Regions from separate parts of the Fictibacillus enclensis genome, predicted to be linked through region 1. Evidence: riboswitches for the same ligand, from Rfam matches in the RefSeq annotation. Region 1 holds a riboswitch; each other region holds the start of a gene.
The links. A riboswitch is a leader RNA that binds a small molecule or an ion and turns the genes downstream of it on or off. The one in region 1 is predicted to bind S-adenosylmethionine.

Region 1 (3,279 bases):
AGGAAGACGTCATTATTGATCAAGCACGCAATGATCTTTGGCGTTATCACAAGCTGCTGCCGGTTACGAGTGAGGAACATGTCGTTTCTCTCGGTGAAGGAATGACTCCTTTATTGCCGATGCCCGAACTGGGTGCAGAATTGGGAATCGAATCGTTATTTATGAAAGACGAAGGTCTCATACCTACGGGTTCATTCAAAGCCAGAGGAGCAGCGGTAGGTGTTTCAAAAGCAAAAGAACTGGGAGTGGCCCAGCTCGCGATGCCCACCAATGGGAATGCGGGAGCCGCATGGTCGCTTTATTGCGCGAGAGCAGGAATTAAACCAACGATCGTAATGCCTGTCGATGCACCTGTCATCACCCGGAAAGAAACGGCAATTTCCGGAGCTGAGCTTTACCTTGTGAACGGCCTGATCAGTGATGCGGGAAAAATGGTCGCCAATCTGGTAAAAGAAAAGGGACTCTACGATGCTTCGACATTAAAGGAACCATACCGGATCGAGGGCAAGAAAACGATGGGGTATGAAATTCTTGAGCAGTCCGGAAGCGAAACGCCAGACGTCATCCTGTATCCTACCGGCGGTGGTGTTGGTCTTATTGGTATTTACAAAGCATTAAAGGAATTTAAGGAACTTGGTCTTTTTAAAGGAAACCAGTTCCCGCGCCTTGTAGCTGTTCAGGCAGAGGGATGTGCTCCCATTGTGAAAGCTTGGGAGGAGCACAAAAATGAATCTGAATTCTGGGAGGACTCCAAAACAGCAGCGTTCGGAATTAATGTACCGAAAGCCATTGGAGACTTCTTAGTTCTTGAAGCCATTTATGAAACTGAAGGATGTGCGGTAGCCGTTTCAGAAGAAGAAATTCAACAAGCGTTGGGCCATGCGGCTGAACTGGAAGGAACTTTCATTTGCCCGGAAGGAGCAGCAACATTTGCTGCAGCCAAAAAATTAAGAGACAAAGGATGGATTCAGTCAGGGGAGCGCGTACTTTGCCTGAATACCGGCCAGGGGATCAAATACCCGGATACTGTGGAAGTTGATCCGCTTGTACTCCAGCCGGGCGAGGATCTTCAAAGAAACAAAGAGAACGTTAAATAAAAAATAAAATAAAATAACGGTTTAATGTTCTTATGAAGAGAGGGGGAGGGAATGGCCCGATGAAGCCTCGGCAGCGGACTCGTTTAGAGTACTGTGCCAATTCCACAAGCGTATTGCTTGAAAGATAAGAAGAGCCTCATACTTTGAAATATCCGCCTCTTCTTGCTTACTAATTATGCAGGAAGAGGCTTTTTCATTTTGAACACCTGCTGATTGGTCAACCAAAGGCGCCATGTCAATATCATGACATGCGTTTATTTTTTGTCCAAAAGGAGGAAAAACCATGGGAAATCAATTTCGTAAAGCAGTAGAAAGCAAAAGAAACCAGCTGATGACAAGCCTCATCGAAATGGGTGTGTACAAGAAAGAAGAACGGCATTTGTTTCAGTTGACCTTGACCGACCTGGAAGAAGAATACGGCAAAGCCGTCACCGATAAAAAAATACGGCAAGAAAAGGATGAATTAACCTATTGAAGGATACGTGCTTTCTTCAATCCCCGTTTTTTGTTTGAAATCACCTTACCAAGAGGTTTGCGTAATATCATGGACAACAACAGAAAAATGACAGGAAAAAGAACGAGATGCCAGATGTCTGAAAGTACAATCTCTTTGATCATGCCTCCCGTTGCTTCGCGCAGTAAGCTGACGCCATAAGTAAAGGGCATATATGGATTGAGCCTTTGAAAAAAAGGGGAGGTCATCGACACGGGGAACGTGCCTCCTGAACTTGAGAATTGCAGAACAAGGAAAATAACCGCCATGCCTTTGCCGATGTTTCCGAAAATGAAAACGAGCGAATAGATGATTGACATGAATACGATGCTTAACAGGATGGAAAACAGCACAAATGGGAGTTTATCCACAATGTAGGCTGAAATGACAAATAAATTTCCGAGGGAAATCACCAGCGCCTGGAGTATGCCGATTGAAATAAACGTAAGCCATCTTCCCCAGAAAAACACCATGCCCGACTGACCCTCTTCACTTACTGCTCTGCCGGCTTTAAGAGAAGAGATGAGAAGCATGCCTCCTACCCAAAGTGCCAAGACGGTATAAAAGGGAGTCATAGCAGAGCCGTAATTAGGGATGGGGAAAATTTTACGTTCTTTTAGAATAATGGGAGAGGCAAGAAAATCGCTTTCTTTTCCAGGGTTGTTTTTTAGCGCACGGATTACATCACTCAAATTGTTATTCCGTTTAAATTCTCTAATTTTGTCTGCTGTTTCTATAATGGCTTTTTCCATCTGGGGAAGATCCTTCTCAGCCAGGCTGGCCGCCCGGTGGATGGCTCTTTCCAGTTTGGGTATATCCTTTTCCAGTGAGGCTGCGGCAAGTGTAAGGTCTTTTTTAATTTCGGGAGAATCCCTTTTAAGTCTGGCTGAAGCCTCGCTGATATTTTTCTTGGCGGCAGGCCAATCTTCTCTGTAATAGACCATGAGATCCTGCAGGGACGTTAGGTTCCCCATCTGCTCCCCTAATGAACGACGATTTTTTTCTGTTAGCACCCGCAGATTGTTAAGATCATTTTTAATGGTGGTTAACTGCTCCGTTGGATAAGACACGCCCGGGGAAGCCTTTTGGGCTTCTCGGGCTTTTTGAATCGCCTCATCGGTCACAGACTGAAGCTCCAGAAGGGTACTGTCTAATGAAGCAGCTGTTTGCTCTGCGGATGGAAGTATGGAAAGACGGCTATCGATGGCTGAAGCCCGATCCAGCACTTGCTGTATTTCTGGAACGGCTTTTTCCGTCTGTGTAAGAAGTGAGCTTACCTTCTCGAAATCGGAAGATATATTTTGGAGGTTCAGCGACGCTGTTCTTTTATGCAATAAGGCGAGTTTCTCATCAAGCAAAATAATGCGTTTGGACATTCGATTGATCTCCGGCAGTTCTTTTTCAAGGGCAAAGAGTTTCTGTTCAAAGCTTTGGATCGTCGGCAGATTCCTTTCAAGGGTGATTCCTGCCTCGTTGAACTTTGAAAAAATGACTTTTCCTACGTTTCTTGTGAAGCTGTCGCTCACCTGGTTGATGATGGTGGAGACGCCGCTTTGAGTAATTTTTGGAGACACCGCATTGATTTTCTCGTTTACCGTATAGTCAATAATCGGTTTTTCCGGAGACTGACTCGCAATGCTTGCAATCTTTTGGGAAAAGTCTTTCGGGATGTAGAGGCTTGCATAGTAA
Region 2 (3,279 bases), 2.2 Mb from region 1:
CGCTTCCAAATCGGATAGCATCCCAGATTTGCGGCTCTTTTTCCTGAGAGAGGTTGATGGTTTTGGCATAGCATCCGCCTTCGATATTAAAGACGCCTGTATTGGCCCAGCCGTGTTCATCATCTCCGATCAGGGAGCGGTGAGGATCAGCGGAAAGCGTCGTTTTACCGGTTCCGGATAAGCCGAAGAAAAGGGCGACATCGCCTTCCTGTCCGACATTTGCCGAGCAGTGCATGGAAAGTATCCCTTTTTCGGGAAGGATATAGTTCATAACTGAAAAGATTGATTTTTTGATTTCACCGGCATATTCTGTGCCGCCGATCAAAACAATCCTTCTCTCAAATGATATAATAATGAAAGTTTCTGAATTTGTGCCGTCTACCTCAGGATCAGCCTGGAACCCGGGAGCGGAGACCACGGTAAATTCTGCATCCAGTCCCTTTAGCTCTTCAGCTGTAGGGCGGATAAACATTTGCCGGGCGAACAGATTATGCCAGGCGAATTCGTTCACGACCTGAATGGGTAGGCGATAAGCATGATCAGCGCCAGCAAAGCCTTTAAACACAAAAAGTTCTTCTTGCTGGCCTAAGTAATGAAGTACTTTTTTGTAAAGCTTATCAAACTTTTCTTCATTAAAAGGCTTATTGATTTTGCCCCAGTCTATTTTTCCGCTTGAACTGGCTTCGTCCACGATAAACTTGTCTTCTGGAGAGCGTCCAGTGTATTTTCCAGTTGTGGCTCTGAGAGCACCTGTCGAAGATAAAATGGCTTCGTTGCGGAGCAGTGCTTTTTCAACAAGCATAGGTACTGGGAGATTTTCATGAGTAGCTGCGCTGTTTAGAATATCATCTAAAGTCGTCGTTGAATCAACCGTATTCATGTTCGCAAAACCGTCCTTTTAAAGAAATATATTAATCACCGTCAACATGACTAAATTCGAAATTAGTATAGCACATTAAAATAAATAATGTATACTATTTTATTTAACATTTTACGATTTGGTTCGAAAATCAGGCATTATCCTCTGATCAGCTCTGGCAAACATTATTATCAGGCATAGTGACGCTGAAAATTCCTATCTGGATGAAGAAGGGGTGCCATTTCAAGTTGACAGGTTTGTCGAACTGCGCTATTATATTTCGGGAACGGCTACTCTTATTCCGAGTAGGTGGAGGGACAGGCCCTATGAAACCCAGCAACCGACACTTCGTGCCAAAAAATGAAGTGAAAAGGTGCTAACCTGCAAGGTGAACAAGCCTTGAAAATAAGAGGTGAAGGCGTAGACATAAGACCTTTTCCCTCGTGTATGATGATTTAGGGAAAGGCTTTTTTTATGTCTCAAAATGGTTTGAACCTGAATATTTTACAAAAACAAAGTATCCATATAGGAATGAGTACCGTATCTTAGAAAAATATTGCTCTATGCGTTAAATAGAGAAGGAGGATCTCAATTGTCTAAAAGTCGTCGTCTTTTTACATCTGAATCAGTTACAGAAGGGCATCCGGACAAAATTTGTGACCAAATTTCCGATGCGATCCTGGATGAAATCCTGGCTAACGATCCAAATGCCCGTGTAGCTTGTGAAACTTCCGTAACAACCGGACTTGTGCTGGTTGCAGGAGAAATTACTACATCCACATATGTTGATATTCCGAAAGTGGTTCGGGAAACCATCAAAGAAATCGGTTACGACCGCGCGAAGTATGGTTTTGACTCTGAAACATGTGCGGTTCTGACATCCATCGATGAGCAGTCTGCTGATATCGCGATGGGGGTTGACCAGGCGCTTGAAGCTCGTGAAGGTTCGATGACGGATGAAGAAATTGAAGCAATCGGTGCTGGTGACCAGGGTCTTATGTTTGGCTATGCCAACAACGAAACACCTGAACTCATGCCGCTTCCGATTTCATTGGCACACCGCTTGTCCCGCCGACTGGCTGAAGTGCGCAAAACGGAAGAAGTGCCATACCTTCGTCCAGATGGTAAAACTCAAGTAACGGTTGAATATGATGAGGATGACAAGCCGGTTCGTATTGATACGATTGTCATTTCAACTCAGCATCACCCTGAAATTACACTTGAACAAATCCAGGCGGATATTAAAGAACAAGTAATCAAGCCTGTTGTACCTGCAGAATTGATTGACGAAAATACAAAGTACTTCATCAACCCGACAGGCCGTTTTGTAATTGGCGGACCACAAGGGGACGCCGGTTTGACTGGCCGTAAGATTATTGTTGATACGTATGGCGGATATGCCCGTCACGGTGGCGGGGCATTCTCTGGGAAAGACGCGACCAAAGTAGACCGTTCTGCAGCATATGCAGCACGTTATGTTGCGAAAAACATTGTTGCATCCGGTCTTGCTGACAAAGTTGAAGTTCAGCTTGCCTACGCTATTGGTGTAGCTCAGCCTGTATCCATTGCTGTAAACACGTTTGAAACAGGAAAAGTTTCTGAAGAGGTATTGGTTGATCTTGTGCGCAAGAACTTTGACCTTCGCCCGGCAGGAATCATCAAAATGCTCGATCTTCGCCGTCCGATTTACAAGCAGACAGCTGCTTATGGACATTTCGGCCGTACTGACGTTGAGCTTCCTTGGGAAAAAACAGATAAAGCAGAAGCACTTAAAGAACAAGCAAACGCATAAATAAAAAAGCCGGTCTTCCATTGGGATTCCCACTGGAAGGGCCGGCTTTATTTTTTTGAGCGGCAGATCAGGAGGTTTATGCTCCAGAGATTTTATGAATACAGGAAATTTGAGGATTGTTGGCAGATTGAATCCTGACTGGAAAGTGGGATTTATTTCTTTTACAATCATCAAATCGTGTTCCTGTAGCGCTTTTTTCATGTAACCCCTCCTGAACATTATAAATGGTTGGTAACGAGATAAGAATTAACCAAGAAAACGGAAAAGATTCCTGAACTGATTCCCAGCATCATGCCTGCGAGGACATCTGTGGGATAATGCAAGCCAAGGTACATCCGGGAGATTCCGACAGAGAAGCCCAGCGGAACAAGAATCCAGAGCAGACCGGGGTGGATCAGGGACAACGGGATAATGACAGAGAAGACCGCTGTTGTATGCCCGGACGGAAAGGAATGGTCTTTCAGCGGATGACTGAAGGTTTTTGTACCCGGTATCATGAGGTATGGGCGCTTGCGGGGATAGCATTTCTTGGAGATGGCCACAGGGATATGGCTGAGTACGAGAGACAGGAAACCTGCGGCAGCAAATATTCTTGCATTATCAGGTGCGAAGAGCAGTACGAGAAGAG
Region 3 (3,279 bases), 1.9 Mb from region 1:
CCACGGCCAGACCTGCCACCACATCACTATGCCCGGCAAGGAATTTGGTTGCACTGTGAAGAACAATATCCGCTCCAAGCGACAACGGCTGCTGAAGAGCCGGTGTTAAAAAGGTATTGTCTACAAAGGTTAGTGCACCTTTCTCCTTCGCCAGCTCGCTCACTGCCCGAATATCGGTCACTTTTAAAAGCGGATTGGAAGGCGTTTCAATATAAAAGGCTTTTGTATTGGGCTGGATTGCCTGTTCTACGGCATCAAGGTCAGTCATATCGACAAAAGTGTGGGTAATCCCCAGTCGTGAAAGCACCTGTGTGACCATTCGATACGTACCGCCATACACATCCTCTGATATGATCATATGATCTCCTTGGGATAAAAGAAGAAATGACGTGGAGATCGCTGCCATGCCCGATGCAAAGGCAAAGCCTCTGCATCCGCCTTCGAGCTCAGCGATTTGCTGTTCGAGTGCTTCTCTTGTCGGATTGGCAGACCGTGCATAATCATATTTTCCAAATTGATCAATATCCTCTTGATGGAACGTGGAGGACAGATGCATGGGCACACTCACCGCGCCGGTAGCCGGATCGGTTTTATGTTTATGATGCAGCAATTTGGTTTGAAAGGTATGACAGTTATGGTCACTCATAAATTACAGCCTCCTTCTGGACAATGTCCAGCGCTTGTTTTAAGTCGTTAATCAAATCATTTTCGTCTTCAATACCAACAGATAAACGCAAAAGCCGGTTGCAAACTCCGCGTGCTGTACGTATTTCTTCAGGAATGTCCGCATGTGTTTGGGTCGCGGGATACGTTACCAGACTTTCAACCCCGCCCAGGCTTTCGGCAAAGGTTATCAGATTTACAGACTTCAAAAAACGGGGGACCCATTCCTCTTTTTTCAGCCGGAAAGAGATCATGCCTCCCCTTCCCGGATAAAGGACGTCATCTACACCTTCATGATTCTGCAGGAATTGAATCAACACCTTAGCGTTTTCTTCATGTTTTTTCATTCGAAGGGCCAATGTTTTCATTCCGCGCATCAAAAGCCAGGCATCAAACGGGCTTAACACGGCACCTGAGGCATTGTGATGGTACGAGAGCTCCTGGCACAATTCCTCGCCTTTGGCCGCAATCAGACCTGCGAGCACATCATTGTGTCCTCCGAGGTATTTCGTTGCACTGTGGATTACAATATCCGCTCCGAGCTCGATCGGCCTTTGCAGCAAAGGGGTATAAAAGGTATTATCAACGATAACGAGCAACCCATGTTTCTTGGCGAGACGTGCAACAGCTTCAATATCACATACCTCCATGAGCGGGTTGGTCGGCGTTTCTAAAAAGATGGCTTTTGTTTTTTCAGTGATCACCTGTTCAATTTCGGCTACGTCTGCCGTGTTTACATAGTTACTGGACAATCCCCATTTTTTGTATCCTTCTTCGAGCAGGCGGTAGGTACCGCCATACAAATCACTGGATACAATCCATTCATCACCTGATTGAAAGAGGGAGAGGATGGCCGCAATGGCCGCCATCCCCGAGCTACAGGCAAACCCGGCGTCTGCTCCTTCCAGATCGGCGATCGCTTTTTCAAGCACTTCACGTGTCGGATTGCCTGTTCGAATATAATCGTAACCACTTGATTCTCCAATTCCGGTATGGCGGTATGCTGTAGAAAAATAAACGGGCGGATTAACCGTTCCCGTGCGGTCTTCACTTCGGTTTCCAATTTGAGCTAATTTTGTTTCTGTTTTATACATGGCAGCCTCCTAAGTCAAAAGAAAAAATAAAAAAGCCTTCTTAAGAAGAAGACTTTTGAATACCATCAAATTGTCGTTCTCCTTATCTCCCAAGTTCGTCATCGAACTTGCTGGACTTAGCACCTTTTCAGCAGAAATCACTGAAGGTTGCTGAGGTTTCATCGGGCCATTCCCTCTACCTCTCTTGATAAGAAAATCTAATCCGTATCAAATTGTAGTTCCTAGTGTACCGCAATTATCTGAATGTTTCAAGCTTTCTTTTTATATTTTTATTCCGTGTTGCTGTGCCTGGACAGAACTTCCTCATGGCTGAGCGTTTTCTGTGTGCTGCTCCTCAGACATACCGCATCGCAAAACACATGAAGACACTGATCAAAAAGGGAGCTGAGTGGCTGTATGCTTTTGGCTTCATTCTCTCCCCTTTTCTTTGTAGCTGCCGGAAGGACAAAACATGTATCAGCCACTTGTGCCAGAGCAGAATCTCCATTTGCTGTAATGCATACTACTTTGGAGCCTGCCGACCTTGACCGTTCCGCCTGATGGATGACGGATTGTGTGGATCCGGAACCCGAAATGGCGATAAGACAATCCCCCTCGGCTACCGAGGGAGTTACCGTCTCACCAATGACAAAGACGTTATAGCCCAGGTGCATCAGGCGCATGGCAAATGCTTTTGCCATAAACCCCGACCTTCCCTCGCCAGCCACAAAGATTCTCGTTGTATTTTGGAGTTCTGAATAAAAACGCTCAATCTCTTCTTCTCCAATTTTCTCAATAACTCCCTGCATCTCTTTTACAATCACATTCAGTTCGTTCATACATTTTCTCCTGTCCGAATCGTTTTCCAAGCTGTATACATCTGTTTGGCTGCTTCCTGGATATTCGCAGCTTTCGTAATGGCGGACCCGACAACAATGATCTCCGGATTTTTTTCGGCAGCCATTGGGAGAGTGGATAAAGCAATTCCCCCTGCAAGGGCCAGTCGGTCAACAGGAAGCCTTTCTTTGTTCTGTTTCTCCATCGTTTTGTTGTCTGACTCCTGTTCATCTTTGCTTACATGTTCGCAAAATACGGCAGATGTATAGCTTAGCAGCCGTTGCATTTGCTCAGATGAAACATTTAGCAGATCAATCATCACTTCTTTTCCATTTTCCTCGGCAACCTTCAAACAGGTTTCAATCGTTACGAGGGGAGCCGCCCCCATGACAGTTGCCATGTCTGCTCCTGCGTCAAAGGCTATGGAAAATTCATAGGCTGCATTATCAAAGGTCTTCATATCTGCCAGCACTGGTTTTAACGGAAACTTTTTTTTAATCTCAGAAATGCTCTCAACACCATATTCCTTAATTAATGAAGTACCGACTTCGATAAGATCAACATATTGCTCTGCCTCTTTTGCCGTTTCAATTGCCTCAGAAATCGTCATCCGGTCCAGGGCCAGCTGAATCTTCATTGAGAAACAACCTCCATTCTCTTTTTCGCTTCTTTTGCAGCCGGAGCTTTAACAGCCATTGTAAGCAAT

Region 2: linked by a shared signal. The riboswitch ahead of metK (methionine adenosyltransferase) and the one ahead of QNH15_RS06580 (Fur-regulated basic protein FbpA) in region 1 are both predicted to bind S-adenosylmethionine.
Region 3: linked by a shared signal. The riboswitch ahead of QNH15_RS16505 (methionine biosynthesis PLP-dependent protein) and the one ahead of QNH15_RS06580 (Fur-regulated basic protein FbpA) in region 1 are both predicted to bind S-adenosylmethionine.

Annotation. Positions count from the first base shown of each region.
Region 1 is NZ_CP126109.1:1,220,177-1,223,455, forward strand. Features, by position in the region: gene QNH15_RS06575 (threonine synthase) at 1-1,097, shown strand, start outside; SAM riboswitch class I at 1,125-1,228, shown strand; gene QNH15_RS06580 (Fur-regulated basic protein FbpA) at 1,381-1,572, shown strand; gene QNH15_RS06585 (YhgE/Pip domain-containing protein) at 1,566-3,279, opposite strand, start outside.
Region 2 is NZ_CP126109.1:3,430,550-3,433,828, reverse strand. Features, by position in the region: gene pckA (phosphoenolpyruvate carboxykinase (ATP)) at 1-880, opposite strand, end outside; SAM riboswitch class I at 1,153-1,271, shown strand; gene metK (methionine adenosyltransferase) at 1,452-2,651, shown strand; gene QNH15_RS17970 (phosphatase PAP2 family protein) at 2,870-3,279, opposite strand, start outside.
Region 3 is NZ_CP126109.1:3,128,092-3,131,370, forward strand. Features, by position in the region: gene metC (cystathionine beta-lyase) at 1-646, opposite strand, end outside; gene QNH15_RS16505 (methionine biosynthesis PLP-dependent protein) at 639-1,757, opposite strand; SAM riboswitch class I at 1,837-1,951, opposite strand; gene hxlB (6-phospho-3-hexuloisomerase) at 2,027-2,575, opposite strand; gene hxlA (3-hexulose-6-phosphate synthase) at 2,572-3,210, opposite strand; gene QNH15_RS16520 (MFS transporter) at 3,207-3,279, opposite strand, start outside.